2 regions of the Peribacillus sp. S4 genome follow, and region 2 is predicted to be linked to the other one. Evidence: a T-box and tRNA genes for the amino acid it is inferred to sense, from the RefSeq annotation. Region 2 holds a T-box; the other holds one or more tRNA genes.

What was found. The T-box of region 2 lies ahead of ACJ9PY_RS18735 (valine--tRNA ligase). A T-box ahead of a tRNA ligase gene usually reads a tRNA of that ligase, here a tRNA-Val.
Region 1: it encodes a tRNA-Val, which carries the amino acid that the T-box ahead of ACJ9PY_RS18735 (valine--tRNA ligase) is inferred to sense. The anticodon was not compared.

Annotation. Positions count from the first base shown of each region.
Region 1 is NZ_CP175708.1:1,346,610-1,351,954, reverse strand. Features, by position in the region: gene ACJ9PY_RS06530 (site-2 protease family protein) at 1-223, shown strand, start outside; gene ACJ9PY_RS06525 (hypothetical protein) at 1,001-1,417, opposite strand; tRNA gene ACJ9PY_RS06520 (tRNA-Val) at 2,016-2,087, opposite strand; gene ACJ9PY_RS06515 (hypothetical protein) at 2,397-3,008, opposite strand; gene ACJ9PY_RS06510 (hypothetical protein) at 3,060-3,503, shown strand; gene ACJ9PY_RS06505 (hypothetical protein) at 4,008-4,229, shown strand; gene ACJ9PY_RS06500 (phosphatidylglycerophosphatase A) at 4,247-4,804, opposite strand; gene ACJ9PY_RS06495 (alpha/beta hydrolase) at 4,995-5,345, shown strand, end outside.
Region 2 is NZ_CP175708.1:3,949,192-3,954,536, reverse strand. Features, by position in the region: gene ACJ9PY_RS18750 (LysM peptidoglycan-binding domain-containing protein) at 1-461, shown strand, start outside; gene ysxE (spore coat protein YsxE) at 557-1,627, shown strand; gene ACJ9PY_RS18740 (hypothetical protein) at 1,684-1,875, opposite strand; T-box leader at 2,103-2,331, shown strand; gene ACJ9PY_RS18735 (valine--tRNA ligase) at 2,374-5,025, shown strand; gene ACJ9PY_RS18730 (ATP-grasp domain-containing protein) at 5,082-5,345, opposite strand, start outside.

The DNA.
Region 1 (5,345 bases), 2.6 Mb from region 2:
CGATTTTGAAAATATAGGCACCTATGAACGAATAGCAGCAAAGTTCTTTAAAGAAGTGCAAGAACAAACTGAAATTAGGGATAAAGAGAAATCCTATTACTCATCGAGGCTCAAAACAAAAGTCATCTGGTTCTCATTATACATTGGGCTTGCCATTTTCTTAATGATAACAAGCTTATATGCAGGTGATTTAATGGAACAATATAAAACTTCATTACCGTAATACATTATGAAAGGGGGACCTCATTTATGGGTGTCCCCTTTGACTGTCCATTTATTTAGGCTTTTGAAACATTAATGTTAATTATGTATAAATAAAAGAGACTACTTCTTGTAATCTCTTTTATTACACCTATAGTACTAAAGCTCCTGTTAATCGAAGAAAGATCATCAGTATTATCAAAAACTTAAACACCAAATATCTCAGTTCCTAAAATCAAATATACAAAAGGAAATATTAATAAAACCGAAATTACAATGATAACACTAAGCATCCAAATCTATGCCCATAACATTGTTCTGTTAATACCATCTTATATAGCAAGAAATTGGTCTCGATTAAATTGCTTCAAGTTTGGCTGGATAAAAACATCGTAATTATGGTCTGCTGTATCTAAATTACTGCCATGAACAAATCGTTGGATGAGCAGGTCATAATACTTATCTACGCAATCGTACTCTGGAGCCGCTTGACCAATAATCTCTTTCCTCTTTATCTAGTATATGTTGTTCATTAAAACCTCTCTTCAGAGGTATGTTCAGTCCAGTGTATTTCTTTTGTCAAGCAATCGATATCTCTTAAAAGTCGAGCACGAACTTTGAACTTGATTTTCTCTTTGTTTATTCATCAATCTTTCTAAGACAACTCCTCTTTCTCTGGGTCTTGTCTTATTGGATATCAGTTTAATTTCTCACTCAAAAATTCAGCCAGAGAGATTCTCCAAGGAGGCTTCTTTTTCTTGTTTTAGTTTAAAGTGGAGCCTCATTTTCTTAGAGTACATTAATTTATTAACATTTTATCCAATTCACGAACTTTATCATATGACTCCATTAGGTGTTCCGGTATTAATGTTCTCCCATAATCCCAAGCATTAGTTTCTATTTCAGATTTCAGCTTTTCTTTTTCTTCTTCGTGACCATACATTAAAATCCTTAGATCATGTTTGTTTTTCTTAAAATCTAAATAATAACCAATCATACGATAAAGAATAATTTTAACAAAATCTTCCTCTGTCTCTTTTATTCTAATTTTCCCTTTATAACCGTTAACTTGAAGGTAATTGAATTTTATAGTATTGGTCGATACGTTATAACTCATAGGTGCACTTAGGTTATTGTCAAATTCATAAATAATATCCAAATTGTGCTCATTTAATGTGTTATTAATTATCTTTCCGATATCGCTTATATAAAGCATTTAACAATCACTTCCCTTTTAAAGACTTACCAAATTGTAGTAGTAGATTAAATACTTCATCCTTTATCAATATAATAAACTGTTGAGGTATTAAAATCATCCGTTAAAAACAAAGGGAATATTTACTATATAATACTGAAGTGGAGGGTAAGGGTTGTAATTCTTCTCTATATTGTTCTACCATCATTTTAAGTGAAGTCATTGTATTATACTTTTCAAGCCAAGAAACATCGTTTGCTGATATTTTGCATAGTCTTCATGCGTCATGTTCAGGGCTTCCAGGAAGTATTCCCGTGCATGGTATTTAGTAGTGAGTAATCCAACACATTATAGTAAAGTGGATTTTACCGAAGAATATGATTATGTACCTTTTAAAGAAAAGCCAAAAAGAAGACCTCCATCGCTAGCCGAATAAGCAAAAGGCTTTACCCACAGTTCCTTAAAATATTAATTATTACAAATAGTTGTCCTTTAATGTCTTTTAATCCTTCTCTATCCGCCACCAATCCAGTAAATAATACATAATGAACTATATCTTTAAAAACAAAAAAAGACCCAAACCCTTGTGATATCAAGGATTTGAGCCTTTGTTAGTTGATGACCTGTGAGGGATTCGAACCCACGACCCCTTCCCTGTCAAGGAAGTGCTCTCCCACTGAGCTAACAAGTCGTATGTAATCAAGCTCTATAGAGCTTGGTTTAAAACTTACTTAGTTGCTGACTTCTTTTCTGAACAAGATTTATTATATAGTGGTATTCAAAATAAAACAAGTAGTTTTGCTAAAAAAGTTTTTTTCCGTAAAGTGTGGTCTTAGGCGTTAATCCCTGAAAGTACGATCTGACCCCCAAAATTTCTCGGAATAGAATCTACCTCACCTTTTTCAAGGAGAATCCAGGGCTCCTAATCATACGTTTACTCGACTTTAATTAACAAATATGATGTCCATTTACTCAATCTAAGACTAAAGCAGAAAGATCTTTACATTGGAGAAGGGAATCTAGCAGCCTGAAAGTTTGTTAAAGATGCTTCTGCTAAAATTTCTCCGTTTGCATCTGCGCTAAATAATACTTGTACCCGATCTCCTGCTTGTAACTGAAGGATTGTAGTAACCGATAGTCCAATAGGTCTTGATTTCTCCAAGAAGTCATTAACAATATCTAAATTATCTCCGTTTACGTTAATGGAAATGGATGCGACATATCCTTCTTTTGAAGAACTCCTTTTTTTGTCTTTTGAAGAATGATGTTTTCTGCAATAATCACAGTTGCAACTATTTTTACTGCAATAATCACATTTGCAATTATCTTTTTTGTTTTTTGAGGAATCATTGCTTTTACTTTTTGACGGACAAAACGAGACTTTTGCTGTTATCTCATAAATTCCATCCTTAGTTGGAATAAATGTTGATATGTGCGGATTATATTCATCCGCTAAATCAAACTGTTCAGTTTGGAATAAAACTTTTACAGAGGGAGTTAACGCTGCTTCGTATAGTTGTGGTGTATTCTTATTAGCCCTGAACGCAGATGCTCTTACTAGATTATGTTTCTTATTGTCACAGTGACAGTCTTTATGTTTCTTATGGCACAAATGACAGTCATCGGTTTTCTTTTGCTCACAAATACAGTCACTGTGTTTTTTATGACAACAATGACAATCATCCGGTTTCTTTTGATGACAAATACAGTCATTATGTTTCTTATGGCACAAATGACAGTCATCATCTTTCTTTTGCTCACAAATACAGTCATTGTGTTTCTTATGACAGCAGTGACAATCATCCGGTTTCTTTTGATGACAAATACAGTCATTGTGTTTCTTATGACAACAGTGACAATCATCCGGTTTCTTTTGATGACAAATACAGTCATTGTGTTTCTTATGACAGCTATGACAATCATCCGATTTCTTTTGGTGGCAAATACAGACATTGTGTTTCTTATGGCAGCTATGACAATCATCCGGTTTCTTTTGGTGACATATACAGTCATTGTGTTTCTTATGGCAGCTATGACAATCATCCGGTTTCTTTTGCACACATTTCTTATTAAGATATGTGGTGTCTATAAAGGAATTACAATGTGAAATGGAATTATGATTTTTAATTATAATCACCTTTTTCTTTTTTATTTTCGGGTTATTTTATTCATTAAAAGAAAAGATGTTTGTACATATGTTACAAATTTGAAAATAAATCTAACTTAAACAGCAAAAATCTACTGGATTATATATCTTATTAAGAAGGTGGTCGTTAACAATAAGGAAGGTATTTTTGTGGATATAATCGGGGAAACAGATTCTTTATTCTCAATCTGAAAATGAGGTGAGGTATAATCGCACTTCAGTTTTGGTTGATGAAGAACCTAGCTACTGAGATTCTAAGAGGACTGTTAGAAGAAAGGTCAGAAATTGAGTACATAAATTGTTTTTTTGTTAAAAACTCTACATATAATATTAAAAAGGTTATAATTTCATCTTCTTCCATTCACCCTCACAACAAGACAGAACGAACATTCGCTTTTCACTTGCATATAAAACGTACGTTCGCATATAATGATAGCAAGCAAGTCAGCAAAGGAGTGACCGGGAATGAAATATATACTTCGTAAACATATGGAAGAAAATGCTCCATTAGAAATAATTTATCTCTCCGAACAAGGTAAGATTACACAACGGAAAATCCAGGTGCTTGAAATTTATCCAGGCCATATTCACGCATTCTGTTTTCTAAGGCAGACAAAACGGACATTTAAAGTAGCCAACATCCTTTCTGCCCGCCTCATTAAGGCCAGGTTTTACAGGTCTGGCTGAACATTGCTCTTCAAGGTTCAACCTATTAACTCTTCTTCTTCCTGGATGTCCTTTTCCTGTTCAGTTAACGATTCCTCTTCATCTCTCAGACGATGAGCTAACCTTGAGGCGGCACTCGCGGCAATGCTTGCAACGATGTCATCCAGGAAGGTATGCACGATTCCTTCTTGCTTCTTATCAAGTTCGTGTATGACGCCTATTTTATTTTTATCCAAATGGCCAAAGGTTGTTACAGCAATGCTTCCATAACCGAGTACTGCACCAAAGGCAATCGTTTCATCCACTCCGAATAGCCCTTCATCCGATTCAACAATCGATTGCAGGGGTTCTGATAGTTTTTTTTGCTCTGCCAGTTTATCCAGCTCCACACCGACTAAAATGGCATGTTGAATTTCCCTTTTCAACAGGACACGCTCAACGCTGTGGATGCATTCCTCCAGCTTAAGATCAGCCTTGTACGGGAACTGCAATTCATAAACGATTTTTGCAATTGCCTCCACACTGACACCACGCTCCAATAATGTTCGTTTAGCCGCCTTTGTCACTTCCCTGCTGTGCACGTGTACATCTGCCATTTTATTCGCCACCTTTTTTTGTATTATTTTTCTATATCCTTGTATTATAGCACCTTATAATTTAAATTTTTAGAAAATATAACGAAAATTTTATATTCCAAATTCTTGTCGCGGGAAAAAGTTGCAAGGCTATGCTAAAATAATCAAGTAAGTTGTTTTTCATTATTAATTATCATTGAGGTGCGGGAGAATGAGTTTACGCAAAGGCACAATTAAAGAGTACATGTTTAAAAGCGAAGCTTTAGCAGAAGAATTGGAATTGCTTGTCTACTTGCCTGCTAATTATTCGCCATTGTATAAATATTCGCTTGTGATTGCTCAGGATGGCCGTGATTATTTTCAAATGGGCCGAATCGGTCGGGTAGCAGATGAACTGTTAGGGAACGATGAGATCGAGAATATCATCATTGTCGGCATTCCTTATAAAGACCGCTTTGACCGCAGGCGCAAATATCATCCGGACGGGGAACAGCATATTGCATACATACGTTTTCTTGCCCATGAACTAGTTCCGTTTTTAGATGATGAATTCCCAACCTAT
Region 2 (5,345 bases):
GCCCAGTTTTAAATGTAGAAACCGAGGATGTCATCCGGCAGGAAGACGATGCCGTTACAGCGGGTCCTATCCTTAATGAGAATGTTAAGGTGGAGCAGGAAGAGGAATCCAATTCGTCCATAAGCGATCTATTCAAAAAGAGGGAAAGACCTGCGCCTCCGGCTAAGGAGGGTAAGAGTTTCAAAGGCAGGAAACAAGCAGCGGAACGTGATGAAAAAGAAACGGCCGATCATGATGAAAAGCAGCTTTCCATCATGGATTTATTCGGACGGAAACAAGAAGAAGAACTGGTAAGGATGAAGGTTTGCATTGTTCAGCAAGGGGAAACGCTTGATGACTTGGCTCAACGATATGATGTTACGGTTCAATCGATCCTTTTCAGCAATGAATTGGAGTCGAATCAGAACGTCCATGAAGGGCAAGTCATTTATATACCGAAGGCGGTTGCGTATAAGAATTGACCGGGACAGAGAGCAGGGCATATGCTCTGCTCCTGTTTTTTAAATGCTAGAGGAAGCGGATTGTTTAGTTTTTTTAGAGAAAGTGAGTGAGTCTCGTGAGGGAAAACGAGAATCAGCAGCCTGCCAATCGGGATCGGGACACGGAGACCGTATTGAAGGAATATGCCATGTATGTACAATATATTGAGGACTTCGGGCGTGTAAAAAAAGTATACAGTGATCGCGGTACATTTGCCTTGAAATCCATGTCACCGCATAACGGCATTGATTTTATCAAAAATGTTCAAAAACTGTACCATCGCGGCTATAATCGAATCGTTCCCATTTATCAAACGATGGATCAGCGTTACGCCGTTCTTCATAATGGACGTTTGTATTACCTGATGCCCTGGCTCAATGATGAAAGGGACGGGGAGCGCGATGAAAAGCATAAGCAATTGTTCAGGGAGCTTGCTCGGATGCATACACTTTCCGTTAAGGAAATACAAGTGGATATTGAGGAACGGGAAGCACATTATGAGCGGACGCTTGATGCCTGGAATAACGAAAAGGAATTTATAGAAGAGTATATTGTCAGCTGTGAAAAGAAGTGGTATATGTCTCCATTCGAACTGACGGTTTGTTCTTTCTACACTGATATTTCACAGGCGCTGAAGTACTCGATCAAGAAGTTTGAAACCTGGTATGAAAAAACGAAGGATAGTGAAAAGGTTCGAACCGTGGTAACGCACGGAAAGGTTTCTTTGAAGCATTTCGTTTATGATGAGCGGGGATATGGCTACTTCATCAATTTTGAGAATTCGAATACGGCTCCGCCGCATTTCGATTTACTGCCATTTCTCGTTAAATCGGCCAGGACCTATCCTGTCCAATGCGATGACTGTGTTGACTGGCTATATAACTATTTTCGTTATTTTCCGTTAAAAGAAGAAGAGTTATTGCTCATGCAAAGTTATCTGGCATTCCCTGGATCAGCTTTGGAATTAGTGAAGGGTTATTCCGATGGCAGGGGCCATCGTTCAGAGCTTGATAATGTCACGCAACTTCAGCGGCAATTTTGGCTATTGAAAAATATTGAATATATGGTGATGAGAATCGAAGAAATCGAACAGAAGAAAAAGGCGGCTGCCGAGGCTGCCAAAGAAGAACAATCACCCCCAAGCTAAATATACATGATTGGATCATCTCCAGTCATGTATATTTTTTTGCTGTAAGGGAATAATTAAATCCATTCGAAATACAAAGACATGGCCAGGAAAATAAACGCGATAAGCAGGAGCATATCGAAAAAAGTCGGGAAAATCAGCGTACGTAATCCTTGGAATACGATAAAGGGGACGATGAACTGCTGGCAGACACCGCGGAATTTTTTCACCCAAGGCGGTAAAGTATAGGGAGTATATCTTCGCTTCATATTATTACCTTCCTTTTTAGGACTTCTTATATTCTATGGGTGGGCAGTGAAAAAGGTGAAACAGCCGTCACATTCACTGTTTCTGGAGGATAAAATAAAGAAAAATGAACATGAATGCATCAAATGGGATGATTCCTGAGTAAGTAAGCGAAAAGATGATTGACTGGAGCCCCATGTTTTTTGTACTATATACTATATGCATTCAATGTTTTTACATATGAATATAAATCAATGCAAAGACCGGAAATAGTAAGATGAAATGCACTTTTCAGAGAGGAAACCAAATTGGTGCGAGGTTTCCAGGCAGCAGCATCCGAAGTCGTCCGCGAGCAGTCTTCGTGAACTTCTTAGTAGCGAAGGCCGGTGAAGAGCCGTTATCCGATTTGAGAGCCGAAAGGGATTTTTTTCTTTTTCGGAAAAAAGGTGGCACCGCGAACAACTTCCTTCGTCCTTTTGAGATGATGGAAGTTTTTTTTATGCCCAAAAGGAGGAAATGATATGGAAGAGAACCAAATTTCAATGCCGACTAAATATGATCCGCAGACGATAGAGAAAGGCCGCTACAAATGGTGGCTTGATGGAAAGTTTTTCGAAACGACGGGTGACGATAAAAAAGAACCATACACGATTGTCATCCCGCCGCCTAACGTTACAGGTAAGCTGCATCTTGGCCACGCTTGGGATACGACACTTCAAGATATATTGACACGCATGAAAAGGATGCAAGGCTATGATGTTTTATGGTTACCAGGAATGGACCATGCCGGTATTGCCACTCAAGCGAAAGTAGAACAGAAACTTCGTGCGGATGGCGTGAGCCGTTATGACCTTGGGCGTGAAAAATTCGTGGAAGAGACATGGAAATGGAAAGAGGAATATGCGAGCCATATCCGTGAACAATGGTCAAAGCTAGGTCTTGGACTTGATTATAACCGGGAACGCTTCACCCTGGATGAAGGTCTTTCAAAAGCAGTGCGCGAAGTGTTCGTTTCGCTTTATAACAAGGGCTTGATTTATCGCGGCGAATACATCATCAACTGGGATCCATCAACGAAAACGGCGTTATCCGATATCGAGGTCATTTACAAAGATGTGCAGGGCGCATTTTACCATATGAAATATCCATTGGTTGACGGATCGGGTGAAATTGAAATTGCCACCACCCGTCCAGAAACGATGCTTGGCGATACTGCTGTTGCTGTACACCCTGAAGATGACCGTTATAAACACTTGATCGGCAAAAAGGTCCGCTTGCCAATTACAGGCAGGGAAATCCCGATTGTCGGTGATGATTATGTCGATATGGAATTCGGTTCAGGCGCGGTCAAAATTACTCCTGCTCATGATCCGAATGACTTCGAAATCGGGAACCGTCACGACTTGGAGCGCATCCTTGTCATGCATGAAGATGGCTCGATGAATGAAAAGGCCGGTAAATATGAAGGCATGGACCGTTTTGAATGCCGTAAGCAAATCGTCAAGGACCTTCAGGAAGAAGGAGTACTCTTCAAAATCGAAGATCACCTTCACTCAGTAGGCCATTCAGAGAGAAGCGGTGCTGTTGTTGAACCATATCTTTCGACGCAATGGTTCGTTAAGATGCAGCCGCTGGCTGATGCATCCGTTGAGCTTCAAAAAGGAAGCGATGAGGAAAAAGTTCATTTCGTACCGGACCGTTTCGAGAAAACGTACCTGCATTGGATGGAAAATATCCGCGACTGGTGCATTTCCCGTCAGCTTTGGTGGGGTCACCGCATTCCCGCCTGGTACCATAAAGAAACAGGTGAAGTGTATGTAGGTCATGAAGAGCCGGCGGACGCTGAAAACTGGGAACAAGATACAGATGTCCTTGATACATGGTTCAGCTCGGCATTATGGCCATTCTCGACTATGGGCTGGCCTGACAAGGACAGTGTCGATTTCCAACGTTACTATCCAACCGGGGCACTTGTAACAGGCTATGATATCATTTTCTTCTGGGTATCGCGGATGATTTTCCAAGCTCTTGAGTTCACAGGTGAACGACCATTTGAAGATGTGCTGATCCACGGTCTGGTTCGTGACGAACAGGGGCGCAAGATGAGTAAATCGCTAGGCAATGGTGTCGATCCGATGGATGTCATTGATCAATACGGTGCCGATTCCCTGCGTTACTTCTTATCTACGGGCAGCTCGCCAGGCCAGGACCTTCGTTATAGTACGGAAAAAGTCGAAGCAGTTTGGAATTTCTCCAATAAGATTTGGAACGCATCCCGTTTTGCTTTGATGAACATGAATGGCATGACGTATGAAGAAATCGATTTAAGCGGTGAGAAGTCTGTAGCCGATAAATGGATCTTGACGCGTTTGAATGAAACGATTTCCAACGTAACCAGACTTGCGGACCGTTATGAGTTTGGTGAAGTGGGCCGTGTGCTATACAACTTCATTTGGGATGACTTCTGTGACTGGTATATTGAAATGGCGAAACTTCCGCTATATGGAGAAGACGAAGCGGCTAAGAAAACGACGCGCTCGATCTTGGCGTATGTACTGGATAACACAATGAGATTGTTACACCCGTTCATGCCATTCATTACCGAAGAAATCTGGCAGAACCTACCGCATCAAGGTGAGTCCATCACTGTTGCCGCTTGGCCGGAAGTGAATGAAGAGTTGACAGATACAGCTGCAGCCGAGGAAATGAAGCTGCTTGTTGAAATCATCCGCTCCGTCCGTAATATCCGTGCTGAGGTGAACACACCGTTAAGCAAAAAAATCAATTTGATTTTAAAAGCGAAAGATGAGGCCATCTTAGCGACATTACAGAAAAACAGCAGCTATATCGAGCGTTTCTGTAATCCTGAACAATTGACGATCGGAATCGAAGTCGAAGAGCCTGCTCAAGCCATGACAGCTGTCGTAACTGGCGTAGAACTAATCCTTCCGCTTACAGGACTGATCAATATTGACGAAGAAGTGAAACGTCTTGAAAAAGAACTCGACAAACTTAATAAAGAAGTTGAGCGTGTACAGAAAAAATTAGGCAACGAGGGCTTCGTTAAAAAGGCGCCGGCAAGCGTCATCGAAGAAGAACGTGCCAAGGAAAAAGACTATAGCGAAAAACGCGACTCCGTAATCCACAGGATCAGCGAACTGAAACAACTGTAAAACAAAAGGATGAACCAGCTTGAAGCCGGTTCATCCTTTTTCTGTTTACATGCTATTTAAGAAGAGGATATGCTTTCTTTTATGAATGTAAGGTACTCCCATACGATATTCATATCACTTAGTGCACTTAATGTCCGGCTCCCGACGACATCCTCAATCTCGTTCAGCATGAGGCTGCCATCTTCGGCAAATATGAAATCGATACCGACCAGGCCGAAATCAAATGAACCCATTACTCTTTCAACAAGGGCTAATTCAGATGCAGTCAGCTCATATAGCGAAGCCGATCCGCCCAGCGTATAATTTGCCTTGAAACTGGA